3 regions of the Streptomyces sp. NPDC005761 genome follow, and region 2 is predicted to be linked to each of the others. Evidence: riboswitches for the same ligand, from Rfam matches in the RefSeq annotation. Region 2 holds a riboswitch; each other region holds the start of a gene.
The links. Region 2 has a riboswitch for cyclic di-AMP ahead of ABZ434_RS01900 (transglycosylase family protein). Riboswitches for the same ligand answer to the same signal wherever they lie in the genome.
Positions count from the first base shown of each region.

Region 1 (3,483 bases), on a different contig from region 2:
TGACCGAGAATCCGACCGGTACGAAGGCCGGTCTCGAAATCCGTGGCCTGCACGCCGGATACCCCGGCCGGCCCGTCGTCGAGAACGTCAACCTCACCGTCCCCGCCGGACAGGTCGTCGCAATCGTCGGCCCCAACGGCTGCGGGAAGTCGACCCTGCTGCGGACCGTCGCCCGGCTCCACCGCCCGGAGTCCGGCACGGTCCTGGTCGGCGGTACGGACATCTGGGAGACCGGCCGCCGCCGCGCCGCCCACCATGTCGCGCTGCTGCCGCAGTCGCCGCGCGCCCCCGAGGCGGTCACCGTGGCCGGCCTGGTGCGCTACGGCCGCAGCCCGCACCAGGGGCTGCTGCGTCAGTGGTCGCGCGAGGACGAGCAGGTGGTGCGCGACGCACTCGACGCCACCGGTACCACCGCACTGGCGGGGGAGCGCATCGACCGGCTGTCCGGCGGCCAGCGCCAGCGCTGCTGGCTCGCGATGGTCCTCGCCCAGCAGACCCCCGTCGTGCTGCTCGACGAACCGACCAGCGCCCTCGACCTCGGGCATGCCATCGAGGTCCTGGAACTCGTCCGCGAGGTCGCGGCCACCGGCCGCACCGTCGTCATGGTTCAGCACGACCTCGCGGCCGCCGCTCGGTACGCCGATCTGCTCGTCGCCATGAAGGGCGGCCGCGTGGTCACCACGGGCGCTCCCCGGGAGACGGTCGACGAAGCCCTGGTGAAGGAGCTGTACGCGCTCGACGCGGACATCCTCGCCGCGCCGGGCGACGGCTCACCGGTCGTCGTGCCGCGCACGCGTGCCGATGCGGCGGCACGGCCGACGCTCGCTCCGTAATGTCCTAACTTGGGCGATTATTCGGGCATGTAACGAATGCTGGTCCGTGCGGTATTCATTCGTGCCGCACCTCCTGGGAATCCGGCAAATCACCCGTTTCGGGCGCAGTGGTCAGCGTCACGTTTGCCGTGCCTGACGCGGAACCGGAGGCGTCGGTTCCCTGTCGCCCCAAGAAAGTTGACCCGCGCGCATGTGACCGGCGTCGCACATTTCCTTTCTTTGATCTTGCGAATCAATTGTGATCAGGAATTCCGGGCTTGTTCCGCCCGGCCTTTCTCGCTTACGGTCACCGTCAATCCGGATGGAACGCCGAATCCTGCCGCCGTCCGGTAACCCGACCACTTCACGTACGGCAGGAGCGGGGGACCCAGGTTTGCCGCCGTTCCGGAATACCGGAGCGGCTAGGGGTTAAGTCGCCATGTGCGGCCGGACATCTCCAGTCCGAACCCGACAGCTCACCTCGCAGGCGGCGGAGAGGAAAAGCGCCATGCCCATCAAGGGTCAGCACCGTCGTTCCAAGTCCACCCCCCTGACCCGCGGCCTCATCGCCGTGAGCGCGGGCGGAGCGGTTCTCGCGCTCCCCCTGATCGCTGCCGGATCGGCTTCCGCAGCGCCGGTCCAGTCGGTCGTCGCCGAAAAGGCCGCAGCCTCGACTTCCGTGGCCGGCAAGGCAATTGCCGTCAAGAAGGACGCGACCACCACCTATTCCGTGGTGTCCGGGGATTCGCTTTCCAAGATCGCCCGCGGGCATTCCCTCGACGGCGGCTGGGAGCAGCTGTACAAGGACAACCGGAGCGTTGTCGGCGGTAACCCCGACCTGATTCACCCGGGCCTGAAGCTGACCATCGGCGCCAAGTCCACGGCCGCCGCCCCCAAGGCTGCGACCAAGAGCGAATTCAAGGCGGAGAACGCGTCCGGCAGCGCCTCGCAGCCGTCGGCCGACCGTGCCGAGAGCACCGACCGCGCCGACCGTTCCGTGCGGACGGCGACGCCCGTCGCCGAGGAGACCGCCGAGACCACCCCCGCGCAGACCGCGACGGCGTACACCGACGACCTCGACGGCTGGATCAAGGAGTCCCTCGCAGTCATGGCCGAGCACGGCATCCCCGGCAGCTACGACAGCATCCACCGCAACATCATGCGCGAGTCCTCGGGCAACCCGCAGATCGTCAACAACTGGGACTCGAACGCGGTCGCCGGCACCCCGTCCAAGGGCCTGCTCCAGGTGATCCAGCCCACGTTCGACGCGTACCACGTGCCCGGCACCTCGCTGGACATCCTGGACCCCGTCGCCAACATCACCGCCGCGTGCAACTACGCCGCGGCGACGTACGGCTCGATCGACAACGTCTTCGGGGCCTACTGACCTACCGCGGTTCCGCCCCGGGCGGAGTCGTGAACAGGGGTGGAGGGGAGCTGAGCTGCTCCCTTCCACCCCTTTTGCCATGCCGTACAACCCTTGCGCCGCGGTGCCGGTCAAACAGGGCGCCAGGAGGCCAACGGGCTCCTCCTGGCGTCCCCCGGACTCGCCCGGTCGTCCTTGAACCGAGGAGCCGCTCGTGCGCACCTACCGTCCGGCCGCCGTTGTCGCGGCCTCATTCCTTCTGATCGCAGGGGCGGCCATCGCCGCGCCTGCCGCCTACGCGGGCACCCCCGGTGGAACGCGCGCGGCCGACCGCAACACCGATTTCAACGGCGACGGTTACGAGGACGTGCTCATCGGCGCGCCCGGCGGGACCATCGGCGGCAGCAAGGGCGCGGGCTACGTGAGCGTGCAGTACGGCGGCCCGGGCGGCATCGGTACCACCCGGGGCACGGTCCTCAGCCAGAACACCACCGGGGTGCCGGGTGCCGCCGAGGCAGGCGACGGCTTCGGCCGGGCCCTGACCACCGGCGACCTGGACGGGGACGGGTACGACGACGCGGTCGTGGGCCTCCCGGGCGAGGACATCGAGCCGGTGGCCGACGCGGGCGGCGCCGTCGTCCTGTGGGGCTCCGCCGAGGGGCTCTCCGGCGCCGGCAGCGACTGGCTGCAGGCCCAGGAGCCCGTCGCCGGCGCCGCGTTCGGCACCGCTCTCGCCGCCGCGCACTTCAGCCCCGACATCCCGGGCGACCAACTGGCCGTGACCGGCCGCACCGACCTCACCCTGTTCCAGTACGACGACGGGACCCGGCAGGATCCCGCCTCGCGCAGCAGCCTCGTACCCGGCACCCCGGGGCGCGAGATCGTGCCCCGCGCGATGACGACCGGCGACTACGACGGCAGCGGCCTCGCCGACCTGGTCATCTCCGGTGTCACCGCCGGCGAGGAGCCGGGCCACGGCTGGTCCGCGCTCTTCTTCGGCGAGGTCCAGGGACTGCGCTACGACCACGACCTGCGCGGCGGTCCGGCCGTCGCCTCGGGCGACATCGACGACGACGGCTACGACGACCTCGTCACCGGGGAGCCGCACAGCCCCGACGACGGCGGCGAGTCGATGACCGGCGGTGTGGTCGGCGTCTACTACGGCAGCGCGGGCGACGGACCGGTCGGCGCCGAGGGCCCGGGCACCCCGCCCGTGTGGTGGACGCAGGACACCCCCGGCGTCCCGGGCGGCTCGGAGACCGGCGACGGCTGGGGCGCCGACCTCTCCGTGGCGGACACCGATGG
Region 1 covers NZ_JBEXXX010000049.1:12,047-15,529, reverse strand. Annotated here, with positions in the region: gene ABZ434_RS31125 (ABC transporter ATP-binding protein) at 1-833, shown strand, start outside; cyclic di-AMP (ydaO/yuaA leader) riboswitch at 1,131-1,315, shown strand; gene ABZ434_RS31120 (transglycosylase SLT domain-containing protein) at 1,321-2,199, shown strand; gene ABZ434_RS31115 (esterase) at 2,393-3,483, shown strand, end outside.
Region 1: linked by a shared signal. The riboswitch ahead of ABZ434_RS31120 (transglycosylase SLT domain-containing protein) and the one ahead of ABZ434_RS01900 (transglycosylase family protein) in region 2 are both predicted to bind cyclic di-AMP.

Region 2 (3,483 bases):
GAGGTCGAGGGCGGCGCGGTTCGACTCCAGGTTGGGCGCGAAGCCGCCCTCGTCACCGAGACCGGTGGACAGGCCCTTGGTCTTGAGGACCTTCTTCAGCGTGTGGTAGACCTCGGCGCCCCAGCGCAGGGCCTCGGAGAAGGACTCCGCACCGATCGGCGCGATCATGAACTCCTGGATGTCCACGTTGGAGTCGGCGTGCGACCCACCGTTGAGGATGTTCATCATCGGGACGGGCAGCAGGTGCGCGTTCGGGCCACCGAGGTAGCGGAACAGCGGCAGGTCCGAGGCCTCGGAGGCGGCGTGGGCGACGGCGAGCGAGACGCCGAGGATGGCGTTCGCGCCGAGCGAGCCCTTGTTCTCCGTGGCGTCCAGGTCGAACATCGCCTGGTCGATCAGCCGCTGCTCGGTCGCGTCGTAGCCGACGAGCTCCGGGCCGATCTGCTCGATCACGGCGAGGACGGCCTTCTCGACGCCCTTGCCGTGGTAGCGGTTGGGGTCGCCGTCGCGAAGCTCAATGGCCTCGAACGCGCCGGTGGAGGCGCCGGACGGAACAGCAGCACGGCCCGTGCTGCCGTCGTCGAGGCCGACCTCGACCTCGACCGTGGGGTTTCCGCGGGAGTCGAGGATTTCCCTGGCTACGACGACGTCGATGGACGGCACGAGGCATCTCCTTCTGGGATGTGACGCTGGTGGTGCAGGGTCGCTTTGGCCTTGCGACAAGAGCCTAACCGGCCCGGCCGCCCCAACCGGCCGACCGCCCGTCCCCTGGGACGAAAAAGGACCCAAGGGCAGGCACAGCAGGGCAAAAGGCCAGAAATTTACTGGCCAGTAACGACAACAGTTGAACGATCGACACCAAAACCGGCCGACCCCGGCCCGGTACGCACGGGGGAACGATGCGCACCGGGCCGGGGCGGCCGGGGTGATCAGCGAGGAGGGATCGCGACTACTTCGTCAGGTGGAGCTGCTGACCCGGGTAGATCAGGTCGGCGTCCGTGACGATGTCCTTGTTCAGCTTGAAGAGCTTCTCCCAGCCACCCTTGACCTTGTGGTCGGCGGCGATCTTGCTCAGGGTGTCGCCGGCGGTGACCTTGTACTCGCCGTCACCCTTCGCGACCTTCTTGCCGGTCGGGGTGGTGACGGTCTTCTTCGGGGCGGCGGCGCGGTCCGAGCGGTTGGTGGCGGGGGCCTCGGTGCGCTCGGCCTTCTTCGGCTCGGCCTTCTGGACCGGCGCGGACTCCTGCTTGGGCGCGGCCTTGGCGGCGGAGGAGCCGGCGTCGACACCCGGGTCGACACCGTCGTTGCTCAGGTTGCCGGCGCCGGCACAGGACCAGGCGCCCGGGCCCTGCATGTCGAGGAGCTTCTCGGCGGTGGCGATCTGCTGGGCCTTGGTGGCCAGGTCGGCGCGGGCCGCGTACTGGGTACCGCCGGCGGCGGCCCAGCTCGACTGCGAGAACTGCAGGCCGCCGTAGTAGCCGTTGCCGGTGTTGATGGACCAGTTGCCACCGGACTCGCACTGGGCGACGGCGTCCCACGTGGAGACGGAGGCGGCGGAGGCGCCGGTCGCGCCCATCAGGGGCACGGCGATGGCGGCACCGGTGACACCGGCGAGCGTGGCGATACGGACGGCCTTGGACGGGCGACGGTGCTTGTTGCCCTTGCTGTTGAGCAGCATCGAGACTTCTCCTCACCGACGCCTACGAGGTGAGCTGTCGGGTTCGGGCCAAGTGAGTTGCCCGGTCGCACGTCCTTGCACGCGACTCCACCCCAAGCCGGTCCTGATGCGTCTTACGACGACCGGGCCCGGCGCCTACCTGGGTCCCCCGCTCCTGCCTACGGCGCTTTACGCGTCTGTTCCCTTCGACCGACGGCAGGATTCGGCGTGACGGTCGACGGGGCCCGCGGTGCGAGCGGTTCCGACCGTAAACACACCCAACCCTCATATCCAAAGATGGACATACCGGACAAACGCCCCTTCCTTGCACCCGAAGAACCCCTGTTTGCGCAGGTGGGAACGGATGCGGCGGGACCCCCCGGACAAGATGTGCCAGTTCACGCAAAGAGACCCATGTCTCACTTAGTCAAAAGTGGGACATAGGCCTCTTAACTACCCCAATTTTTGGGGTGCTTTCAGCTGATCATCAGACCGCGCTCATTCAGCCTTCACTCCGAGGTCGAGGCTCTGGCCAGGCAGGATGAGGTCGGGGTCGGAGCCCACCTCCGCCTTGTTGGCCTCGTACAGAGCCGCCCACCCGCCCGACAGCTTCTGTGCATCAGCAATGGCCCAGAGGTTGTCGCCGTCGCGGACGGTGTACGTCCCGTCAGAAGCCGGGGCAGCGGTGTCGCGTGCGTCACCGTCACCTCGCGAGGCGTGCCGCCCCGCGTCCCGGTCGGTGCCTCGCCCGGCGTCCCTGGTCCCCTCGGGCGCCGGGGTACCGCGATGCTTGCCGGCCTTCTCCTGCCCCCGGGAGGGGCTCCCCTCGGCACCGGAGGCGTCACCCGAGGGCGTGGCGGACGGCGAGGCGGAGGCGTCCGGCTCGGAGGCCTTGTCCTTCGCGTCGCCCGTCGGCGCCTTCGCCTCCGAGGACGCGCCGTCCGACGGGGTCGCGTCCTCGGACGGGCCGGCACTCGTGGACGGGTCCGGGGTCCCTGTCGGCTCGGCGGACGGCGTGCTGCCCGGATCCACGCCCGGCAGGCCGCTGTCCGCGACGAGGCCCGAGATGACCGCGCAGCTGGGCCACGCCTTCGGCCCCTGGTCCTCCAGGACCTTCTCCGCGACAGCGATCTGCTGCGAACGACTGGCGAGGTCCGCACGCTCCGCGTACGACTCGCCGCCGTACGACTTCCAGACCTCCTGGGAGAACTGCAGGCCGCCGTAGTAGCCGTTGCTGAGGTCGGCACTCCACATGCCGCCGCTCTCGCACTCGGCCACGCGGTCCCAGGTCGAGGCGTCGGCGGCGTGCGCGCCTGCCGCACCGAGCAGCGGGATGGCGATGGCCGAGCCGGTCACGCCTGCGGCGACGATGATCGCGGGTGCCTGCCGGGGGCGACGGTGTCTGCCGTTCGCGGAGCCCATGGAGTTGCCTTCCGTGTGACTGACGAGTCGAACGGTGAACCTAGCGGGACTCGAACGTGTGTCACAAGTCGATGCAGCGGAGATCACGTAAAAGTCACAGAGTTGACAGAGTGTCACCTTCGCCGAAACGCACTCCGGGGGTGAACTCCACCGGAAGTGTGCGCAGTCCACGCATGATGAGCCCGCCGCGTCAGCGCAAATCGTCAGGTTCTGCCGCAAGTCGCAGGTCGGGAAGACGCTTCAGGAGCGTGGCGAGGGCGGCCTGCCCCTCCAGCCGGGCGAGCGGTGCTCCCAGGCAGTAATGGATTCCGTGACCGTAACCGAGGTGCTGGTTGTCACGCCGCGCAAGGTCCAGCGCGTCCGGCCCCTCGAAGCGCTCCGGGTCCCGGTCGGCGGCGGCGAGC
Region 2 covers NZ_JBEXXX010000001.1:423,548-427,030, reverse strand. Annotated here, with positions in the region: gene eno (phosphopyruvate hydratase) at 1-663, opposite strand, end outside; gene ABZ434_RS01900 (transglycosylase family protein) at 950-1,678, opposite strand; cyclic di-AMP (ydaO/yuaA leader) riboswitch at 1,683-1,854, opposite strand; gene ABZ434_RS01895 (transglycosylase family protein) at 2,156-3,079, opposite strand; partial or broken gene ABZ434_RS01890 (cytochrome P450) at 3,174-3,483, opposite strand, start outside.

Region 3 (3,483 bases), on a different contig from region 2:
CGCACTTCGACTCACTCACTCCGCACCGGATCGCAGCCCTGGACCACGACGGTGCCGAGTTGCTCTTCGTTCACACCCTGCTGCAGAGCCCCGCCGCCGAGCTGTGTCTCGGCAGCGGGATCCACCGTCGCTGAGGCGCCGTCCCCGCCACCGGCCCGCCGGTCGCCAGAGAGGACCTGTCATGTCCGATTCCGAGAATTACGACCCGCTCAGCCCCGCGCGGCCCAAGAAGTACGACCCGCAGGAGAAGAAGATGCCCCGCGGGCTCGTCATCAGGCTCTTCGCCTACCTGGTGGCCGGGCACGTCGTCGCGGGCTTCCTCTACCTGCTCTTCGCCGTGGGGATGCACAACCAGTAGCCGTGGGCCCCGCCCGTCCGGTCAGACCTCGTCGAGCAGGCGCTCGCGCAGCCGCTCCCGCGTGGCAGGGGTGATCTTGAGGCCGTCGGCGAGGTAGCGGTCGGTGCTGCCCCATGTCTCGTCGATGGTGGTGAAGGCGGCGGCGATGTAGTCGGGGTGGGCGCCGAAGAGCGGATTGAGCAGCTCCATCACCTCGGGAGACATGCCGGCGGCGGAGGTGTCGCTGCGGCGGATCTTGTAGCGGCGGTGAGCGTCATTGGACTTGAGGTAGTCGGCCTCGATGGCTTCGCGCTCGACGCCGACAGCGAGCAGGGAAACCGCGATCGAGAGCCCCGCGCGGTCCTTGCCCGCGGCGCAGTGCATCAGTGCGGGCACGCTGTTCTCGGCCAGGGCGTGCAGCACCCGGCTGTGCTCGGCCGTCCGCTCCAGGATCATCCGGCGGTACGAAGCGATCATGCGGTGGGTCCCCTTGCCGCCGGCCAGGATCGACCGCAGCTCGTCCATGTCGCCGTCGCGCACCATCCGCCAGAACTCCGCGCCGTCCGCCGGGTCGCTGAGCGGGATGCTCACATTGCGTACGCCCGGCAGCTCCACGTCCAGGCCGTCCAGCTTGTGGTCGGCCACATTGCGGAAGTCGAAGACGGTGTGCAGGCCGAGACCGCTGAGGAACACGGCGTCCTCGGCCGTGGCGTGAGCCAGGTGACCACTGCGGTAAAGGCGTCCGTAGCGCACCCGGCGGCCGTCCGAGGTGGGCAGGCCGCCCACGTCGCGGAAGTTGCGGACCCCCGCCAGCACGGGCTCCGTCGACGGGGTCTGCGGCACCTGCTGCGTCACGGTCACTCCTGGAGGCTCTGCCGCCGGCGCGTGTCGCCCGCGGGTCCACTCTCGTGACGATACGACATTGATTCCTCAGGCAATCATCTTGGGCGGGCCGCCACTTCGAGGCCGCGCGTCGATCCGTGGCCGCCCGGGCGGGAGGGGCTGGATCCGCCCCGGCGCCCCGACGACGGACGGCGCGATGAGCATGACATGTCCGTATTGAGCTCTTTTATTCGAACATGCCCTGCTTGTGCGGGAGATGATCCCCCTCTCGTGAGCGGGATCATATCCGTGACGGTGTGTGGCGGCGGGGCGGCTGGGTATTCCGTGCGCCGCGCGGAAAGCCAAGATCCGTAATCCACGGAGTGTGACCGGAATTCCTCGCGGATTTTCCGGAGCGGAATCCCGTACGGAACCTGTGGCTTGTTTCCGCCGTCCCGGCTCGCTTACGTTCGCTGCAATCCGGACGGACCGCCTAATCCTGCCGCCGCCCGGAATTCGCACCCACTCACCGCGTGGCAGGAGCGGGGGAACCAGGTAAGCCGCCGACCGGGAAACCGGCCGGCTCGGGGTGAAGTCGCGCCAGTCGCGACCGGACATCTCCAGTCCGAACCCGACAGCTCACCTCGTAGGCGCCGGAGAGGAAAACCTTCATGCCCATATCGGGTAAGCACCGTCGTCCCAAGTCCAGCACCATTGCCCGTGGCGTCGTCGCCGCGAGCGCCGGCGGAGCCGTCATCGCGCTTCCGCTGCTCGGCGCCACCGGTGCCCACGCCGCGGAGCAGGCCGCTCCGGCCACCTCGAAGTCGGCCGCGGTGCACGCCGCCCCGGCCAAGCCGGTCGCGAAGAAGCAGGCCGGCACCACGACCTACTCCGTGGTCTCCGGCGACTACCTGTCGAAGATCGCTGCCGAGCACAAGCTCAAGGGTGGCTGGGAGAAGCTGTACCAGGACAACCGCAAGGTCGTCGGCGACAACCCGAGCCTGATCTTCCCGGGCATGAAGCTGACCCTCGGCGGCAAGGCCTGGGGCCACACCTCGACCACCTCCACGGGCTCCACCACCCCGTCGAAGGCTCCGTCGGCCCCGGTCAAGACCGAGACGAAGGCCTCCCCGGCCTCCGACTCCTCCTCCGACGCCTCGTCGTCCGAGGAGACCTCGGCGCCGGCCGCCCAGAGCAACGACTCCGGTTACGTCCACCCGGTCCCGGGCAACCACACCACCGCCTACCGCGCCTCCGGTGCCAACTGGTCCAGCGGCAGCCACACCGGCATCGACTTCCCCGTGTCCACCGGCACGAGCGTGAAGGCGATCACCTCCGGCACCGTCGTCACCGCCGGCTGGGGCGGCGCGTACGGCAACGAGGTCGTCATCAAGCACGCCGACGGCCACTACTCCCAGTACGGCCACATGTCCTCGCTCTCCGTCTCGGCCGGCCAGACCGTGACCGCGGGCCAGCAGGTCGGCCTGTCCGGCGCCACCGGCAACGCCACCGGCCCGCACCTCCACTTCGAGATCCGCACGGGTCCGGCGTACGGCTCGGACATCGACCCGATCGCCTACCTGGCGTCGCACGGCGTCAACGTCTGATCCGGGCAACACCGGTCCGGTGACCCGGGCCTGAGCAATGCATAGAGGGACGGTGCGCGGCGGCGCACCGTCCCTCTGCCGTTGCCCGCGCCGGGCTGCGGTGCTGAGCGGCGACCGCACTTATTCCCCCTTTACCAAAAACTGACCGGGTGGTCTATCTCACCACCCGTCAACCCCATATTACGGTCGCGTAGGTCACATTCGGCGGTGCAGGATAGGCCCTTGTGGCAGACGATTCGAACAACATCCAACAGGGCGTCATCAACCGACACGGCGTCATCGGGTCGTACGCGGCGATCGGCGACAGCTTCACCGAGGGAGTCGGTGACCCCGGCCCGGGCGGCACCTTTCTCGGCTGGGCGGACCGGTTCGCGGTACTTCTCGCGGACCAGCTCCCGGACTCCGGCGCACCGACGGGCGGCGCGGTATCCGCACACGGGAACTTCCGGTACGCCAATCTCGCCGTACGAGGTCGCCTCCTCGACCAGATCGTCGAGGAGCAGGTGCCGCGCGCCAAGCTGCTCGCCCCGGATCTGGTGAGCTTCTGTGCCGGCGGCAACGACATCATCCGGCCGGGCACCGACCCCGACGACGTGGCCGAGCGCTTCGAGCGAGCGGTCGCCGATCTGACCGGGTCGGTCGGCACCGTCATGGTCACCACCGGGTTCGACACCCGCAACGTTCCCGTGCTGCGCCACCTGCGCGGCAAGATCGCCA
Region 3 covers NZ_JBEXXX010000011.1:137,729-141,211, forward strand. Annotated here, with positions in the region: gene ABZ434_RS13795 (XRE family transcriptional regulator) at 1-134, shown strand, start outside; gene ABZ434_RS13800 (DUF6126 family protein) at 182-358, shown strand; gene ABZ434_RS13805 (tyrosine-protein phosphatase) at 380-1,192, opposite strand; cyclic di-AMP (ydaO/yuaA leader) riboswitch at 1,673-1,825, shown strand; gene ABZ434_RS13810 (LysM peptidoglycan-binding domain-containing M23 family metallopeptidase) at 1,831-2,766, shown strand; gene ABZ434_RS13815 (SGNH/GDSL hydrolase family protein) at 2,991-3,483, shown strand, end outside.
Region 3: linked by a shared signal. The riboswitch ahead of ABZ434_RS13810 (LysM peptidoglycan-binding domain-containing M23 family metallopeptidase) and the one ahead of ABZ434_RS01900 (transglycosylase family protein) in region 2 are both predicted to bind cyclic di-AMP.